Chitinophaga caseinilytica: one gene and its partner. The protein of the gene in region 1 interacts with the protein of each later gene in a pairwise test. Links are inferred from orthologs where the notes say so. Each region holds a gene or a part of one and is shown in the gene's direction. Other genes may lie near its edges. The genes, in order: priA and WJU22_RS03660.

What was found.
Region 2: the proteins of priA (region 1) and WJU22_RS03660 interact in binary tests that used the Escherichia coli proteins (3 or more experiments, as listed by UniProt). The link is inferred for Chitinophaga caseinilytica from one-to-one orthologs.

Annotation. Positions count from the first base shown.
Region 1 is NZ_CP150096.1:2,580,275-2,588,965, forward strand. What follows is about bases 3,347-6,468. They hold priA (replication restart helicase PriA), read left to right. Parts: upstream 3,347-3,746; coding sequence 3,747-6,191; downstream 6,192-6,468. Other genes in these bases: WJU22_RS10825 (lysophospholipid acyltransferase family protein), read left to right, coding at 3,347-3,750; WJU22_RS10835 (NAD(P)H-binding protein), read right to left, coding at 6,163-6,468. Outside these bases: WJU22_RS10805 (hypothetical protein), read right to left, coding at 1-149; WJU22_RS10810 (hypothetical protein), read right to left, coding at 216-1,274; tRNA (N(6)-L-threonylcarbamoyladenosine(37)-C(2))-methylthiotransferase MtaB, read right to left, coding at 1,590-2,870; more of WJU22_RS10825, read left to right, coding at 2,986-3,346; more of WJU22_RS10835, read right to left, coding at 6,469-6,837; murB (UDP-N-acetylmuramate dehydrogenase), read left to right, coding at 6,895-7,911; WJU22_RS10845 (YpdA family putative bacillithiol disulfide reductase), read right to left, coding at 7,908-8,691.
Region 2 is NZ_CP150096.1:850,770-859,148, forward strand. The notes cover bases 3,282-6,091. They hold WJU22_RS03660 (single-stranded DNA-binding protein), read left to right. Parts: upstream 3,282-4,353; coding sequence 4,354-4,830; downstream 4,831-6,091. Other genes in these bases: WJU22_RS03650 (A/G-specific adenine glycosylase), read left to right, coding at 3,282-3,850; WJU22_RS03655 (NUDIX domain-containing protein), read left to right, coding at 3,841-4,188; gldE (gliding motility-associated protein GldE), read left to right, coding at 4,987-6,091. Also shown: WJU22_RS03635 (Rne/Rng family ribonuclease), read right to left, coding at 1-1,300; WJU22_RS03640 (tetratricopeptide repeat protein), read right to left, coding at 1,744-2,592; WJU22_RS03645 (HU family DNA-binding protein), read right to left, coding at 2,618-2,905; more of WJU22_RS03650, read left to right, coding at 3,140-3,281; more of gldE, read left to right, coding at 6,092-6,321; gliding motility lipoprotein GldD, read left to right, coding at 6,318-6,911; WJU22_RS03675 (DUF3109 family protein), read left to right, coding at 6,919-7,497; WJU22_RS03680 (LutB/LldF family L-lactate oxidation iron-sulfur protein), read left to right, coding at 7,590-8,379. UniProt on the Escherichia coli protein: Plays an important role in DNA replication, recombination and repair. Binds to ssDNA and to an array of partner proteins to recruit them to their sites of action during DNA metabolism. Acts as a sliding platform that migrates on DNA via reptation.

The DNA of each region.
Region 1 (8,691 bases):
AAATTACAGACGAACCAGACCATGAATGGCCCCAGCAAATCGAACGGTAATGTGATCGTTTTATAAATGTGCAGTAGGGTGACGATGAAAAATGTCATCGATAATATCGCCAGCCATGTGAGCCATTTATTGATTTTTGCAGGATTCATTCGTATCTGGAATATTTCCGCTAAAAAACATATAAATATTGGAACGTCCCGCTCGCGGGACGTTTTTTATGGAAGTTTGGTCAGCGCCCCGGAATTCCTCAGCAGGAAAACGTACTGGAAATAATCCGTCGTAACCGCACCTTCGACGGGCATGAAGTTTTCCCCGAACATCCGCGCCTTCACCTTCATCAGGTGCTGCGATTTTGCATAGGGAGACTGCGCCCCGTCGATCCTGAAAAGCGTGATGGAATGGGGTTGGGTGAGTGCTTTTAAATCCTGGATACCTTTCACCAGCATCAATGGGCCGTCGGCATTTACCCAATCAACTTTTTCGTCGGCAGGGGTGGGGAATTGCGGGTTTTTGGGAAGGTACATGTCGCTGTCGAGCGTATAGCTGACGAAGCTCGTAGTCCGGATCCCGGCGGCTTTCAGCTTTTCGGCGAACGGATGCTTGCCCGGCGCGATGGTATTTTGCAGCACATGGAAGAAACCGAAGAAGCCGTAGAATTTTTCATTTTCCAGGTGACGTTCCGCTACGGCATGCGCAAAATTGAGCATCATGGCGGAGTCTCTTGTGATGGTGGCGTCTTTGTCGTCGAAACCTTTATCGATGCCGATGACGGTGATCTTTAAGGAATCAGGCTGTTGGCTGTTATAATCGTGGATGGCCATCCATTTTTCGAACAGCTCGCGGCTGGATTGTTGCGGGATCCTTTTGCGGATATCGGAAACCGCTTCGTGGAGGATCGCTTCGTTTTTCGGGTTGCTGCCGAGGAAGGCATTGAATTTGTTCGCGGTGGTGCTATCCATTTCCGCGATGTAATATTTCACGCCGGCATTTTTATGGAGGAACAGCAGCATGGCTTTGTCCAGCTTTTGATTGTCGGCATACCCGTGGATTTCTCCCATGAGGAAAACCTTCGAACCGTAAAACGCGTCGTCGAATAATTTTCCGTTGATGGAATCGCCTGCGGGGACATGCTGTTTCGTGAGGTAGTCGATGTTATCGTTATCCTTGAACCCGATAAAAAGCTTGCTGTCGACGTAGAGATAAAGAAAGACGGCCGCGATGATACCGATGATGGAGATGGTGATGATCTTGATGATTTTTAGCAATTTCTTCATAAGCATTGATGTAATTTATTGCTGCTGATTTTCAGTTGGGGCCGCCGTTCCGCCAATCCGGACGGGTTGACAGTGGGTTGACAGTTGCGGATGCTGGAAAGGCAGCGTGGGATGGAATAACCCGGAATAAAAAAGCCCCGCAAATTGCGAGGCTTTCTGTGGGAGCTGGCGGATTCGAACCGTCGACCCTCTGCTTGTAAGGCAGATGCTCTGAACCAGCTGAGCTAAGCTCCCTTTTTTGTGAACGCTTTTCGTTCGTTGGGATTGCAAAGGTAGAATCTTTTTGAATTCCGCCAAATTTTTTTTCAGATTTTTTTAACGAAGTGCCCAATCCACGATTTTATTGCTCCATTCTTCACGGAAAGGCGTCGAGATTTTGATGTAGTTATCGGTATAGCCTTCCATCATCCCGTCTTTCCCGTGCGATTCGAAAAGCACGGGGCGCGTTTGCCCGATGTGCTGTTCGGTGAAGTACGACATTTTCTTGTGGCTCAGGTTGCGCAGGGCTTTGTTGCGCTCCTGGCGAACGTTCACCGGCACCACCGGCGAAATGGTGAGGGCGTGGGTATTGTCGCGCTCGCTGTAGGTGAACACGTGGAGGTACGACACGTCGAGGCTATGGAGGAAATCGTAGGTTTCGAGGAAGTGGTCGTCGCTTTCGGAAGGGAAGCCCACGATCACGTCTACACCGATCGCGCAATGCGGTATTTTCTCCTTGATCCGCGCTACTTTTTCGGCATACAGCTCGCGGCGGTAGCGGCGGCGCATCAGGGCGAGGATATCGTTGCTGCCGCTTTGCAGGGGAACATGGAAGTGCGGCATGAACTTCTGGCTTTGCGCCACGAAATCGATGATCTCGTCGGTCAGCAAATTCGGTTCGATGCTCGAGATCCTGTACCGTTCGATGCCTTCCACGGCATCCAGCTGCTGGATGAGCTCGTAAAACGATTCTTCGCGCTTCTTGCCGCCTTCGAACCCTTTGCCGAAGTCGCCCAGGTTTACGCCGGTGAGCACGATCTCTTTCACGCCGCCGGCCGCCAGTTCGCGGGCGTTGTTCAGCACCCCGGCGATGGAGTCGCTGCGGCTGATGCCCCGCGCCATGGGGATGGTGCAGAAAGAACAGGTATAATCGCAGCCGTCCTGCACCTTGAGGAAGGTACGGGTACGGTCGTTGATGGAATAGCTGGAGTGGAAGGTGTTGACGTCCTCAATGTCGCAGGAGCAGACCTTGGCGCCATTGTCGCCCTTGGTAAGCTCGCGGATATGATCTGCGATATTGAATTTTTCGGCGGCGCCGAGCACGAGGTCTACCCCCGGGATTTGGGCGATTTCCTTCGGTTTGAGCTGGGCATAGCAGCCGGTGATGACTACCATGCTGCCGGGCGCGCGGCGCTGGATGCGGCGCACGATCTGCCGGCATTCTTTGTCGGCATTGTCTGTCACGGAACAGGTGTTGATCACGTACACGTCTGCCGTGTCGTCAAATTCCTTCCGCACAAAGCCGTCCTTTTCCATCATCCGCCCGATGGTGGAAGTTTCGGAAAAGTTCAGCTTGCAGCCGAGCGTGTGAAATGCTACTGATTTTTGACCTGTCATAAGGATGGCAAAGGTACGATTTCCGGGCGTTTTTCCGTCCATTGATATGTCAAAATCCCGATATGTGTTTCCCGCCCTTGAAAAGCTGCGCCGGATGCAGTAACTTGCCGGTTTTATGCGCGTTATTTCGAAAGTTCTCAAGGGCGTCTATGTCGTTTACGCCGGGGTGATCTGGCTGGCGATCATGCTCGTGATCCTGCTGCCCATCGTGGCCGTGTCTTTCCTGGGAAAAGTGAAGGGCGGGAACCTTGTGTTCTACTTCCTCCGTTTCTGGGCCCATGTCTGGTTCCCCGCCGTGGGCATATTCGTTACCCGCAGATGGCATTCCCCCCGCACCAAGGAGCCCTGCATCTACCTGGCCAACCACGCCAGCTACCTCGATGCTGCCCTCGCCGTGAAGGTAATGCCCCTCCCGTTCCGCCCCCTCGGTAAAAGTGAGCTTTCCAAAGTACCCCTGTTCGGCATGATCTACAGCCGTTCCGTAGTACCGGTAGACCGCTCCAGCGCCCGTGGCCGGGTGCAGTCGGTTCGCGACATGATGTTCATGCTCCAGCACAAAGTGAGCCTCCTCATCTTCCCCGAAGGCACTACCAACAACTCTACCCAGCCCCTGTTGCCTTTCCACCAGGGTGCTTTCCGCATCGCGATAGAAACGCAGACCGACATCCGGCCCGTAGTGTACGTGGATTGCCGCGCCCGCCTCGAAGACCTGAACCCCATGAGCCTCAACCCCGGCAAATGCCGCGTGATATTCATGGAACCGGTGTCCGTGAAAGGGCTCACCATCGAGGATGTTCCCAAGCTCCGCCAGCAGGTATATGAAATGATGGACGCCGAACTGCGCAAATACAGAGTATATCCGGCGCTCCAGCCTGCATGAAATACGCCGACGTCATATTGCCCTTAGCCCTGCCGCGGAACTATACCTACGCCGTTCCGCCGGAAATGGAATCCTCCATCCAACCGGGGTCCCGCGTGGCCGTTCAGCTCGGTAAGCAAAAAAGGTACGCCGGCATCGTGAAGCGCATCCACGACCTGCCGCCTTCCAATTACAAAACCAAGCCCATCCTCGACGTGCTCGACAAAGAGCCCGTGGTATACCCCACGCAGCTCGCCTTCTGGGAATGGATCGCGCAATATTATATGTGCAACGAAGGAGACGTGCTCAACGCCGCGCTCCCCGCTCACCTCAAACTTTCCAGCGAAACGGTGCTGCTGTATAACGACGCCTTCGGCGACGATTTCACGGCCCTTTCCGACCACGAATACCTCATCGCCGAGGCGCTCCAGATCCGCAAGGAACTGCGCATCGGCGAAGTACAGCTCATCCTCGACCGCTCCGACGTCTATTCCCTCATCAAACAGCTCATCGAAAAACGGGTATGCCTCGTCTACGAAGAACTGAAGGAATCCTATAAGGCGAAACTCGAGAATTATGTGCTCCTGAACCCCGCCCTCGAAAGCGATGAAGCCATGGCCCCGCTGTTCGACGAGCTGAGCCGTGCCCCCAAACAGCTGGAGCTCCTGCTGGCGTATCTCCACCTCGTGCGCACCCAGGGCGCCGTACTGCAAAGCGAACTGCTCAAGAAATCAGGCGCTTCGGCTGCCCAGCTCAAAGGCCTGGTAGACAAAGGCATCCTGCAGGTGGAAAAACGGCAGGTAGACCGCGTACCGCTCGGCAAAATGGAAACGCAGCTCGATTTCGACCTCAGTCCCGCCCAGGAAAAAGCCCTGGCCGAAATCCGGACGGGCTTCCAGGATAAACAGGTGGCCCTGCTGCATGGGGTCACATCCAGCGGAAAGACCCAGATTTACGTCAAACTCATCGAAGCCGCGCTGGCCAACGGGAAACAAGTGCTCTACCTGCTCCCGGAAATCGCGCTGACGGCCCAGATCATCCGGCGGTTGCAGAAGCACTTCGCCGGACAGATCGGTATTTACCATTCCCGCTTCTCCAACAACGAGCGCGTGGAAATCTGGAACAAGGTAAAAAGCGGCGAAATCCGCATCGTGCTGGGCGCCCGGTCCAGCCTGCTGCTGCCTTTCCGCGACCTCGGCCTCATCATCCTCGACGAAGAGCACGACGCTTCCTTCAAGCAGCACGAGCCCGCGCCGCGCTATCACGCCCGCGATGCAGCCATTTACTACGCCAGTCTTTTCAAAGCCAAAGTACTGCTCGGTTCTGCCACGCCCGCGCTCGAAAGCTATTATAACGCCAAACAGGGCAAATACGCCCTGGTGGAGCTGGGTGAACGGTTCGGCGGCATCGATATGCCCGACATCGAGATCGTGGACATGAAAAAGGAAACCGCCCTGAAGGAAGTGGTGAACAACTTCTCGTCGGTGCTCCGGAAGCAGATCACCCAATCGCTCGCAGACAAGAAACAGGTGATCCTTTTCCAGAACCGCCGCGGATACGCGCCGTTCCTGCTTTGCACCACCTGCGGATGGATACCCAACTGCAAACAATGCGATGTTTCCCTCACTTATCACAAACATCAGGACAAACTCAGCTGCCACTATTGCGGCACGCGTTATCCTTACATATACGTTTGCGGGGCTTGCGGCAGCCAGACCCTGTTCCCGAAGAACTTCGGTACCGAAAAGATCGAAGAAGACCTGCAGGCGCTGTTTCCCGAGGCGCGCATCGCGCGGATGGACCTCGACGCCATCCGGAGCAAAGACAGTCATAACAAGATGATCCAGTCGCTGGAGCAGCGCGAGATCGACATTCTCGTGGGTACGCAGATGGTGGTGAAAGGGCTCGATTTCGAGAACGTGAACCTCGTCGGCATCCTCAGTGCAGACAGTTTGCTCAGCTATCCCGATTTCCGGGTGAACGAGCGCGCTTTCCAGCTGATGGAGCAGGTGAGCGGGCGCAGCGGCCGGCGCGACGGGAAGGGCAAGGTGATCGTACAGGCCAGCAATACGCGGCATCCGATCCTGCAGTTCGTGGTGGAGCATAACTACCGGAAAATGTACGAAAGCGAGATCGCGGAGCGGGAACAGTTCGGTTATCCGCCGTTTTACCGGCTCATGAAGATCACGCTCAAGCATAAACAGCAGCAAACGGTGGAACAGGCCGCCATGGTGCTCGGCAACTGGCTGAAACCGCACCTGGGGCATCAGCTCGTGGGGCTGGCGGCGCCGCTGGTAAGCCGGGTGAGAGGGTTTTACCTGCAGGAAATGCTCATCAAATTACCGAAAGACAGCAAGAAGATCTCCCAGATCAAACAGCTGGCGAAAGAAATGTTTTTACAATTGACGATCGAGAAGCAGTTCCGGTCGGTCATCATTCTCCCGGATGTGGATTGTGTGTAGTTTTGGCTTGATGGAAAAGCACATAATGCACGCCCGGTTCCCCTTTTTCAGATAATTCCCGCATTTTTTTAGCGACATCTTCCGCTTTGGCAGGGCGGTATTTGGCCCATCTGCCGCGCAGCAGGCAGCCGAAAACCGGCATTACCCACAGGGCTACCTGTTCCCCGAAGCGCATTTCCTTACGGTTGCCGATGAGGAAACTGGGTTGATAGATGAACATGGCCGGGAATTCGAGCGCCCGCAAAGCGGCTTCTGTACGGCCTTTGGTGCGGAGGTAGAAGTTTTTGGAGGATGCCTGCGCGCCGATCGAGGAAACAAGATGGAACTGGCGGATGCCGTTTTTCCGGGCGATGGTGCCGCAACGCACGGGGATCGCGTAATCGACCGCGATGAAGGCTTCTTCGCTGCCGGCTTTTTTGATGGTGGTGCCGATGCAACAGAACAATACATCGCCGTGGAGCACGGATTGAAGGGCGGCTTCGTCCGTGAAATCCACCACGATCTGTTCCAGCTTCCCGTCGCGGAAGGGGAGGGGCTTGCGGACGAGGGCTTTCACTTTCTCATAACCACTGTTTTCCAGCAGGTCCTGCACCAGCAGCGAGCCTACGAGCCCCGTGGCCCCGATCACAATTGCTGTTCCCGGCATATGAATGTTGATTATATTTGTTCCGTTATTAAAGATAGGATATTTGAACACTTGCATATGAGGGTATCTGAAAATGTTTCGCTCCGGCCTTACAATACATTCGGCATAGACGCCACCGCACGGTATTTCGCGGCTTTCCACTCGCGCGAGCAGCTGGAAACGCTATTGCTCGACCCGAAATGGGCCACCATGCCCAGGATCATCCTCGGCGGCGGCAGCAACATCCTGCTCACGAAAGATTTCGACGGCATCGTGCTGAAGAACGAGATCAAAGGCATCCAATCCGTAAGGGAAAATGATGAGCATGTGTACGTGCAGGCCGGTGCCGGCGAGAACTGGCACCAGTTTGTTCAGGATTGCATAGCCAAAGGGCTCGGTGGACTGGAAAACCTGTCCCTCATCCCCGGTAACGTTGGCGCGAGCCCCATGCAGAACATCGGCGCGTATGGGGTAGAAATCAAGGATACGTTCGAGCAGCTGGAAGCGTTCCATTTGCAGGACCGCGAAGTGCATGTGTTCAATAAAGAGGCCTGTGAATTCGGGTACCGCGAAAGCGTTTTCAAGCACCGGTACAAAGAGCAGTTCGCCATCCTCCATGTCACGTACCGCCTGTCCAAACATCCCACTTTTAATACCAGTTACGGCGCCATCGAGCAAGAGCTGGAGCGCATGGGCGTGAAGGAATTATCCATCCGCGCCATCAGCCAGGCCGTCATCAATATCCGTTCTTCCAAGCTCCCCAATCCCGCGGAGATCGGCAACGCCGGCAGCTTCTTCAAAAACCCGGAAGTGACCGCCGAAACCTACGAATCCCTTAAGCTCGCGTTCCCCAACATCGTTGCGTACCCCTTGCCCAACGGGCATTTCAAACTGGCCGCAGGCTGGCTCATCGAACAGGCGGGCTGGAAAGGTTACCGCGACGGCGATGCCGGCGTGCATGAACGGCAGGCGCTGGTGCTCGTTAACTACGGCCGCGCGGAAGGCGAGCAGATCGTGGAACTGTCCTGGAAAATCGTGGACAGCGTGAAAGAGAAATTCGGCGTCGTGCTCGAAAGGGAAGTCAATATCGTTTAGTTTTTCGAGGCAATGTGGCGGATGATCTTGTCTGCATGTTCACGGGAATTCTCGATGAACCAGACATGCGTGTTCATGCCCCCGCAAACCACACCGGCCAGGTAAATACCCGGCATATTCGTTTCCATCGTGTCTTCATTATAGACCGGCTCCCGCACGCCATCGGCCGACAGCTGCACGCCCACGTTTTCCAGGAACGGAAAATCAGGCTGGTAGCCCGTTGCGGCGATCACGAAATCGTTGGGGATGGTAACGACGCCCTCCGGCGTGAGGATGTCTGCTTCCTGTTCGCGCACGCCCACGAGCGAGGAATGGAAGAATGCCTGGATACTGCCCTCTTTGATGCGGTTCTCGATGTCGGGTTTCACCCAATATTTCACCCGTTTGCCGATTCCTTCCTCCCTGACCACCATCGTCACTTCGGCCCCTTTGCGGTAGGTTTCCAGAGCCGCGTCCACGGCGGAGTTGTTGGCGCCGATGACGATCACTTTCCGCGTGGCGTAATAGTGCGGGTCTTTGTAGTAGTGCGTTACTTTGGGAAGGTCTTCCCCCGGAATGCGGAGCAGGTTGGGGATGTCGTAAAAGCCGGTGGCGATAACGATGTTGTCTGCCCCGTACACGGCTTTATCGGTGATGACGGTGTAGCCTTTTTCAGCGGGTTTTACCGTTTCCACTTTTTCGAAGAGATGGATGTTGACGTGCTTGCTCACGGCCACGCGGCGGTAATATTCGAGGGCTTCCGGGCGGGTGGGTTTCGCGTTGTTGGACACGAAGGGGATG
Region 2 (8,379 bases), 1.7 Mb from region 1 along the record:
CGATTTTGCCGGTTCCTTTGCAGGTGGGGCAATCTTCGGCGACGGAAATGGTGATTTCCGGTTTCACCCGCTGGCGGGTGATTTGCATGAGCCCGAACTTGGAGATGGGCAAAATGGTGTGTTTGGCCCTGTCTGTCGCCATGAATTTCTCCATGGCTTCGTATACGTTCTTTTTGTTCTCCGGCAGTTTCATATCGATGAAATCGATGATGATGATGCCGCCGAGGTCGCGGAGGCGCAGCTGCCGGGCGATTTCCGCTGCGGCTTCCAGGTTAGACGCGAGGGCGTTTTGTTCCTGGTTGTTGCTGGAGCTTTTGTAGCCCGAGTTGACGTCGATGACGTGGAGGGCTTCCGTGGCTTCGATGATGAGATACACGCCGGAGTCGAGGTTGACGGTTTTGCCGAAGGAGGCTTTTACCTGCCGGGTGACGCCGAAGTGGTCGAAGATGGGGGCGCCGTTGTGGTAGTAGGTGACGATGTCCTGCTTTTCGGGCGCTATCTTCTGGATATACGTTTTTGTGTCGGTGTAAATATTTTTATCGTTGATGACGATCCTGTTGAAGGATTCGTTCAGCAGATCGCGGAGGATGCTGGTGGTTTTGGTTTGTTCGCTGAGGATTTTCTGCGGGGCCTGACCGTTCCGGAGGTTTTCCTGGATGGTGTGCCAGGTGTTTACCAGGGTGGTGAGGTCTTCGTGGAGCTCGGCGGTTTTCTTGCCTTCGGCGGCGGTGCGGACGATGACGCCAAAATTGGGCGGTTTGATGGCTTCGACGATCTTCTGGAGCCTTTTCCGTTCTTCGGAGGAGTGGATCTTTTTGGAGACGGCCACGATATTGTTGAACGGGGTGATGACGATGAACCTTCCCGGGAGGGAGATTTCGCAGCTGAGGCGCGGGCCTTTTGATGAAATGGGCTCCTTGAGGATCTGGACGAGGATGTTGGGTTTTCCGCCGAGGACTTCCGTTATTTTACCGGTTTTGATGATTTCGGGCTCATTTTTGAATTTGCCGAAGTCGAAAGCGCCGGATTTATCGGAGATGGCCTGGTTGGTGAACTTCAGGATGGAGCGGATGTACGGGCTAAGGTCGGTGTAATGGAGGAAGGCGTCCTTTTCGAACCCTACGTCCACGAAAGCCGCGTTCAGGCCTGGGATGAGTTTTTTTACTTTGCCTAAATAAAGGTCCCCCACTGCAAAATTAGGATTGCCGCTTTCGTGATGCAGCTCTACCAACTTCTTATCTTCCAGCAATGCAATTTCAACACCAGACGGTGCTGCATTTATAATCAATTCCTTATTCAAGCGTCAAAATTTTATCCATAAATACTTTCACTTTATGCCACCCTCTCGGTGCTCTGTGGGTTGACAAGGGGGTACAGCATTCCCGGTTGTAGCCGGTGGTCTGGCGGCTTACACGTCGTCGAGAGGGGATTGCAAAGGGTTCAGTGATATACAGGTATCCGTGGTGTCTGCGGGGCTGACTACGAAAACAACCTGCATGACACTAGCAATTTAATGATTAATGCTAACATCATGCAGGATTGCATTAAAAAATTTATCGCGCAGCCCCTCCGGCTATCTATATGCTTAGTATAAATGGCGGGGAAACAGGAGAATTATTTCTTGCCTTTCTTGTGGCGGTTCTTTCTCAGTCTTTTCTTACGCTTGTGGGTTGCGATTTTATGTCTCTTTCTTTTCTTTCCGCAGGGCATACGCTTGTAATTTTTTTAATGTTTTATAAAATACTATTTAATACTTTTTATGTATTCGTCGATCTCGGCCGCCAAAGCGGGGTCTTTGATCATTTTGCGGCACTGCCGGAGCAGGTCTACCGCTTTTTCGTTTTCCCCTTTGCTCTGGTAGGCCACAGCCTGGAGGAAAAGCGCTTTGGGTTCGTTGGGCGTGCGTTCGAGGACTTTGTCCATTCTTTCGATCGCCTTATCGAACTGGCCGGATTTGATGGAGAAATTTGCCAGGGTGAGCTGAGCGTCCAGGAAATCCGGGTTCTTTTCTGCCACTTCGCGGAGGATGCCGATGCCTTTCATGGGCTCGCCGGTATAATCCACGATGAGGGCTCCTTTTCTCAGTTTCAGCGTATCATTGCCGGGTTCCAGGGCGATGGCCCGGTCGAGCAATTCAAGCGCGGATGAAACTTCCCACAATTTCACCGCAGGGTCCTGGGTGTGTGAAAGGTGCTCCAAAAATAAATTGGCTGCAAAGGTGAGGTTTTTTCCGGAATTTTCCAACTTGGCTGCTTCTCCGGCATAATGTGCGGCGATGGGCGCCTCGTTGAGGCCGTCCCAGAGGAGGTAAAGCTGGCGGTAGGCATTGATTTGCTGCGTCTGCACGTCTCCGCGCACTACAGCATTTTCCAGCCGGGAGATCTCTCCCAGCCTTTCGGCAGGAACTCGTTCCTTGGCCTTCTGCAATAAGTCCTTGAAATCCGCTGCTTTAGCGGCATTTCCTTGTGGCATAGCCATGCCGGTAGCGGCATGGTCGTGATCATGCACCTTCGGCGAAATTCGGCCGAACGCGAACAAAGCGATAACTGCGGCAACGCCGAGGCCAATCAGCAATAGTTGATTTCTTTGCACCCTATTCCAATATTAGGATGCAAATCTATGAACTTTTAAGCTTCTTTACCTCTGCAACAAATTCTTTCGACGGTTTAAACGCCGGAATGTAGTGCTCGGGGATCTCCACGGCCACATTCTTCTTGATGTTGCGCCCGATCTTGGCGGCCCTTTTCTTGGTAATAAAGCTGCCAAATCCGCGGATGTAGATATGTTCGCCATTCGCTAACGCCTCCTTCACTTCCTTGAACATGGCTTCGAGTGTTACTAACACATCTACTTTCGGGATGCCGGTTTTTTCAGCAATGTTGTTAATCAAATCAGCTTTTCTCATAATGAAGCGGAGGATTACTTGTTTTCAAAGTTAAATAAAAAATTTTAATCGCTCTATTTTCAAGCAAATAAAATTTAATATTTTTTATTATAGATAGCAGGTTATAAAAATACGTTTATTTGCGTTCTTTACCAACCCGTAAATCATTGCAACACAATACTATCAAAGGTTTCGGGACAGCGAATATATACAAATCAATCGACATATATAAATTATTTTGTGCAAATGACCGATATGAAGCAATTTTTTACCGCGGGTATCCTGGCCTGGAATGAGCTGCAGAACGACCGGTCCATGCCCTGGAAACAGGAAAAAGACCCCTACCGCATCTGGCTCTCCGAGATCATCCTCCAGCAAACCCGCGTGGAACAGGGCCGCCCCTATTACGAACGCTTCATTTCCGCCTACCCCACCATCACCGAGCTCGCCGACGCGCCCGACGAGGAAGTTTTCCGCCTCTGGCAAGGCCTCGGCTATTACGCCCGCTGTAAAAACATGCTCGCCGCCGCCCGCACCGTGGCCCGCGACTTCAACGGCCGCTTCCCCGGCACCTACGAAGGCATCTCCGCACTGAAAGGCGTTGGCGCGTACACCGCCGCCGCCATCGCTTCTTTCGCGTACAACCTCCCGCACGCCGTACTGGACGGCAACGTGTACCGCGTACTGGCGCGGTTCTTCGGTATCGACACGCCCACGGATACCACCGCGGGTAAAAAACTTTTCACTCAACTTGCCCAGGACGTACTTCCCGTGCAACAGGCCGGCACTTATAATCAGGCGATCATGGACTTCGGGGCCGTTGTCTGCAAACCACAGACTCCACGCTGCAAATCTTGCCGGTTATCCTCCCAATGCGTAGCTTTTCAAAAAGGATTAACAGATCTCGTTCCTGTAAAATCCAAAAAATTACGCATAAAAAAAGATATTTCTATTATTTGTTGCTAAGCAAAGGCTCACTGCGGTACGTCCGCAAGCGCACCGGCAAAGACATCTGGGAAAACCTCCACGAGTTCCCCATGATCGAGACCCCGGCGCCCGTCTCCGATGCCGAACTGCTCGCCTCCCCGGCCTTCCGCGCCCTGGTAGGCCCCGGCGCCGTAACGGTGGAACAGGCTTTCCCGGAAAGGAAACAACAGCTCACCCATCAAACCATCCACGCCCGCTTCCTGCGGATCGGGCCGGAAAAGGCCATATTGCCGCCCGAAGGCTTCCGCGCCGTGAGCGCAGCAGAACTGGAACTGCTGGCTTTTCCGAAGATCATCGTCGATTTCCTGAAAGGATGACGATCGGGCTGCACTCCGGTACCATTCATTTATAACGACTTATAAAAAATATTCGTGCCCTCGGCCGATAATTTTTTGTGTACCCGATCAGAAAAAACATTAACTTTAATAAGGTTGACCGTGAGATGATTTTTTAAACATAGGACAGAATTAAAACCTACAATTATGAGAGGTGTTAATAAAGTAATCCTGATTGGCAATCTTGGCAGAGACCCCGATGTTCAGTTCCTGGAAGGCAACATAGCAGTGGCAAAATTCTCACTGGCCACTACGGAAACTTTCAAAGACCGCGCCGGCAAGCTGATTTCCCAGACAGAATGGCACACAGTCGTGCTCTGGAGGGGCCTGGCAGAGCTGGCCCAGAAATACCTCCACAAAGGAAGCCTCGTCTATATCGAGGGGCGCCTCCGCACCCGCAGCTGGGAAGACAAGGAGGGCAACAAGAAATTCGCTACCGAAGTGGTGGGCGATAACCTCGTGATGCTCGACAAGCGGATGGACGTCGGCAATGGCGACCATGCCATTTCCCACGGGTCCGGCTCCTCCACCGGGCAGCAAAGCGGCCCCGGCCACCATGGCGAAGGTTTCCCCGGCATCGAGATCCCGCCCATGGGCGAGGCAGCCGACGATCTACCGTTTTGAAAAACCACCCCGGGGCAAGGCCCGCTCCTTTTCCTTGCCGTATCGGGACATTCTTTATATTTGCACGCGGGAAAGCGATTCACCTCTCCAAGACCTGAATTACTTTCCCCTTATTTTTGACCAAAGCTCATCATCTTGGCTTATTTTTCGGCTAGCATGCTACCGTTACTGAATGTTTTCCTGCAAAACCCGGCGCCGGCCGCCGCCCCCGATGTGAATGTCCTCGTGTTCCTGCTGGTCATTTTCATTCTGCTCCTGCTCACCTTCATCGTGTCTGGCGCAGAAGTTGCCTTCTTTTCATTGAACTACAAAGACCTTAACGTCCTCAAAACCAGGCAGAACAATGCCGGCCGCACCATCACACGGCTGCTCGAAAAGCCGAAATCGCTGCTGGCATCCCTCCAGATCGCCAACATCCTTTTCAACATCGCCTTCATCTTCATCACCAATTACCTCATTTACCAGGTAGAGTCGCTCCAGGAGCTGGCCGTGGTTTCCTTCGTGGTCCGCATCGCCATCATCACCCTGGTACTCCTCTTCTTCGGACAGATCCTCCCGCGCGTGTGGGCCACCCAGAACAACATGCGCTTCGCCACCTATTTCGCCTGGCTGGTGCATCTCATCCACGCCACGCTCGAACCGGTGAGCAATTTCTTCGTGAACCTCAGCGAAAGCATCGAGGCACGCCTCTTCCACCGCAACACCAAACCCATCAACTACCGCGAGATCGACGAAGTGATCGAAATGAGCGTGGAACCGGGCGCGTCGCAGGAAGAGAAAAACATCGTGCGCGGCATCCTCAAATTCGGCAACATCGCCGTGAAACAGATCATGCGCACACGGCTCGATGTAAACGGGCTCGAATTCGACCTCCCTTTCAGCGAAGTCACCAAACATGTGGCCGACCTCCATTATTCCCGTCTTCCCGTATATAAAAACAACCTCGACACCATCGTGGGCGTGATCCATACCAAAGATCTGCTGCAGCACCTGGGGAAAGGGGACTCGTTCGACTGGCACGAAGTGATGCGCCAGCCGTTTTTCGTCCATGAGCACAAGCTGATCGAAGACCTGCTCAACGAATTCCAGACCCGCCACATGCATTTTGCCGTGGTGGTAGACGAATTCGGCGGCACTTCCGGCATCGTGACCCTGGAAGACATTATGGAGGAAGTGATCGGGGATATCAAAGACGAGTTCGACGAAGAAGAATTCAACTACAATAAAGTCAACGACCATACCTATGTGTTCGAAGGCAAGACCATGCTGAACGACGTGTGCCGCATCCTGAACATCGCGCCCGATACCTTTGAGCAGGTAAAAGGCGAAAGCGATTCCATCGGGGGCCTCATCCTGGAGCTTTCCGGCAAATTCCCGGAAGAAAACAGCGTCATCAGCTACGGCAACTTCGATTTCACCATCCTGGAAGTCACCAAAATGCGCATCCAGAAGGTACAGGTCAGCATCAAATCAGACATCGAAACGGAATGAAACGCCTCCTCCCGCTCCTGACTTTCGCCTTGATTTTCGCAGCCTGCCAGCAACGCGGCCACACGCCCAAACCGAGGGGCTATTTCCAGATCGACCTTCCCGAAAAGCATTACCAGCTGTTCAACGAGCCTGGATACCCATATACTTTCGAATATCCGACATACGCCCGGATCGTGAAAGACACCCTGTTTTTCGACGAAAAAGCGGAAAATCCCTGGTGGATCAATATCGAAATACCCCAATTCGACGGTAAAATCTACCTCAGCTACAAGCAGGTAGGCCCAAAAAATTCGCTGAACAGGCTGGTGAACGACGCGTTCAAACTCACCTACAAGCATACCTACAAAGCAGAATCCATTGAAGAAGAAGCCATTACGACGCCAAACGGCGTTTCGGGCCTGTTTTACGAAGTGGCGGGAAACGCCGCCTCGGCGAAACAGTTTTTCGTGACGGATTCCAGCAACCATTTTCTGCGCGGAGCGTTGTATTTTTACGCCCAGCCGAATGCGGACTCCCTGGCACCGGTAACCCGGTTCGTGGAAGAAGATATGCGGCACCTCGTGAACACCTTGAAATGGAGACCAAACTGAGAGCAAGATGATAGTGATCGATGACAAATACATCAGCGATGATGTGGTCGAGAAAAATTTTGTATGCAACCTGAACGCCTGCAAAGGCGCCTGCTGCGTAGCGGGCGATTGCGGCGCGCCGCTGGAGGAGCCGGAACTCGAAACCCTCCGTCGCATATACCCTTCCATTAAACCGTACCTCCGCGAAGAAGGCATTCGCGAAATCGAAGCCACAGGCCTCCATACCTGGGACGATGAGCACGGCCACGTTACGCCCATCGTCAACGGCGCCATCTGCGCCTACGCCGATATCGACGAAAACGGCCACGTAGGATGCGGTATCGAAAAAGCCTGGAAAGCCGGCGCCACCGATTACCGGAAACCCATTTCCTGCCACCTCTACCCCATCCGCATCACCAAATACGAATCTTTCGAGGCCGTCAACTACGACAAATGGAGCATCTGCAAACCCGCCTGCAAACTCGGAAACCAGCTGCAGGTACCGGTTTACAAATTCCTGAAAGAAGCCCTCGTCAGAAAGTACGGTGAAGATTTTTACAACGTCCTCGACCAGATCGCAACAGGACAGTACAGCACAGAAGAATGAAACTTTGATAGCATCTTTGCAAGGACCTGTACAATAGGCTCAATCTTTGCGCAACGGGTCCAGCAGTAGACATTTTGACTATATTTACAGCCATGAATAAAACGGCCAGCACATTTCTCAACGAAAGTGAAGTAAAAGCGGCGGATCTCGGCCACCGCAATACGATCAATTTCAACATCGGCAAATACAACGCCGCGGTCAAGAACGGCAAGATGCAGTTTGCTGACCTTACCACCGCCCGCGAACGGGCGAAAAACGTGAAATGGCGCGCCATCGAGAACCTCGACAAGTACCTGGAGGAATTCGAAATGAATTTCATCAAAAGGGGCGGAAAGGTGATCTGGGCCGAAACGGCGGAACAGGCGCGGGAAGAGATCCTCGCCATCTGCAAGGCCAAGAACTGCAAATCCGTGGTGAAAAGTAAATCCATGGCCACGGAAGAAATCCATCTCAACGACTTCCTGCAAGAACATAATATCGAAAGCGTAGAAACGGACCTGGGCGAATACATCCAGCAGCTGGACGAAGAGCCTCCCTACCACATCGTAACACCGGCCATGCACAAAAGCGCGCAGCAAGTGGCCGACCTGTTCCACGATAAACTGGGGACCCCGTCTACACTCACGCCCGAACAACTCACGCTCGTAGCCCGCGACAAGCTCCGCCAGAAGTACCTGGAAGCGGAAGTGGGCATCACCGGCGCCAACTTCGTCATCGCCGACATCGGCGGTATCGCCGTTACGGAGAACGAAGGCAATGCCAGGCTGACGACTTCCTTCCCGAAAACCCACATCGCGCTCATCGGGATCGAAAAAGTGCTGCCTTCCATCAACGATCTCGCGCTTTTCTGGCCGCTGCTCGCCACCTACGGCACGGGCCAGC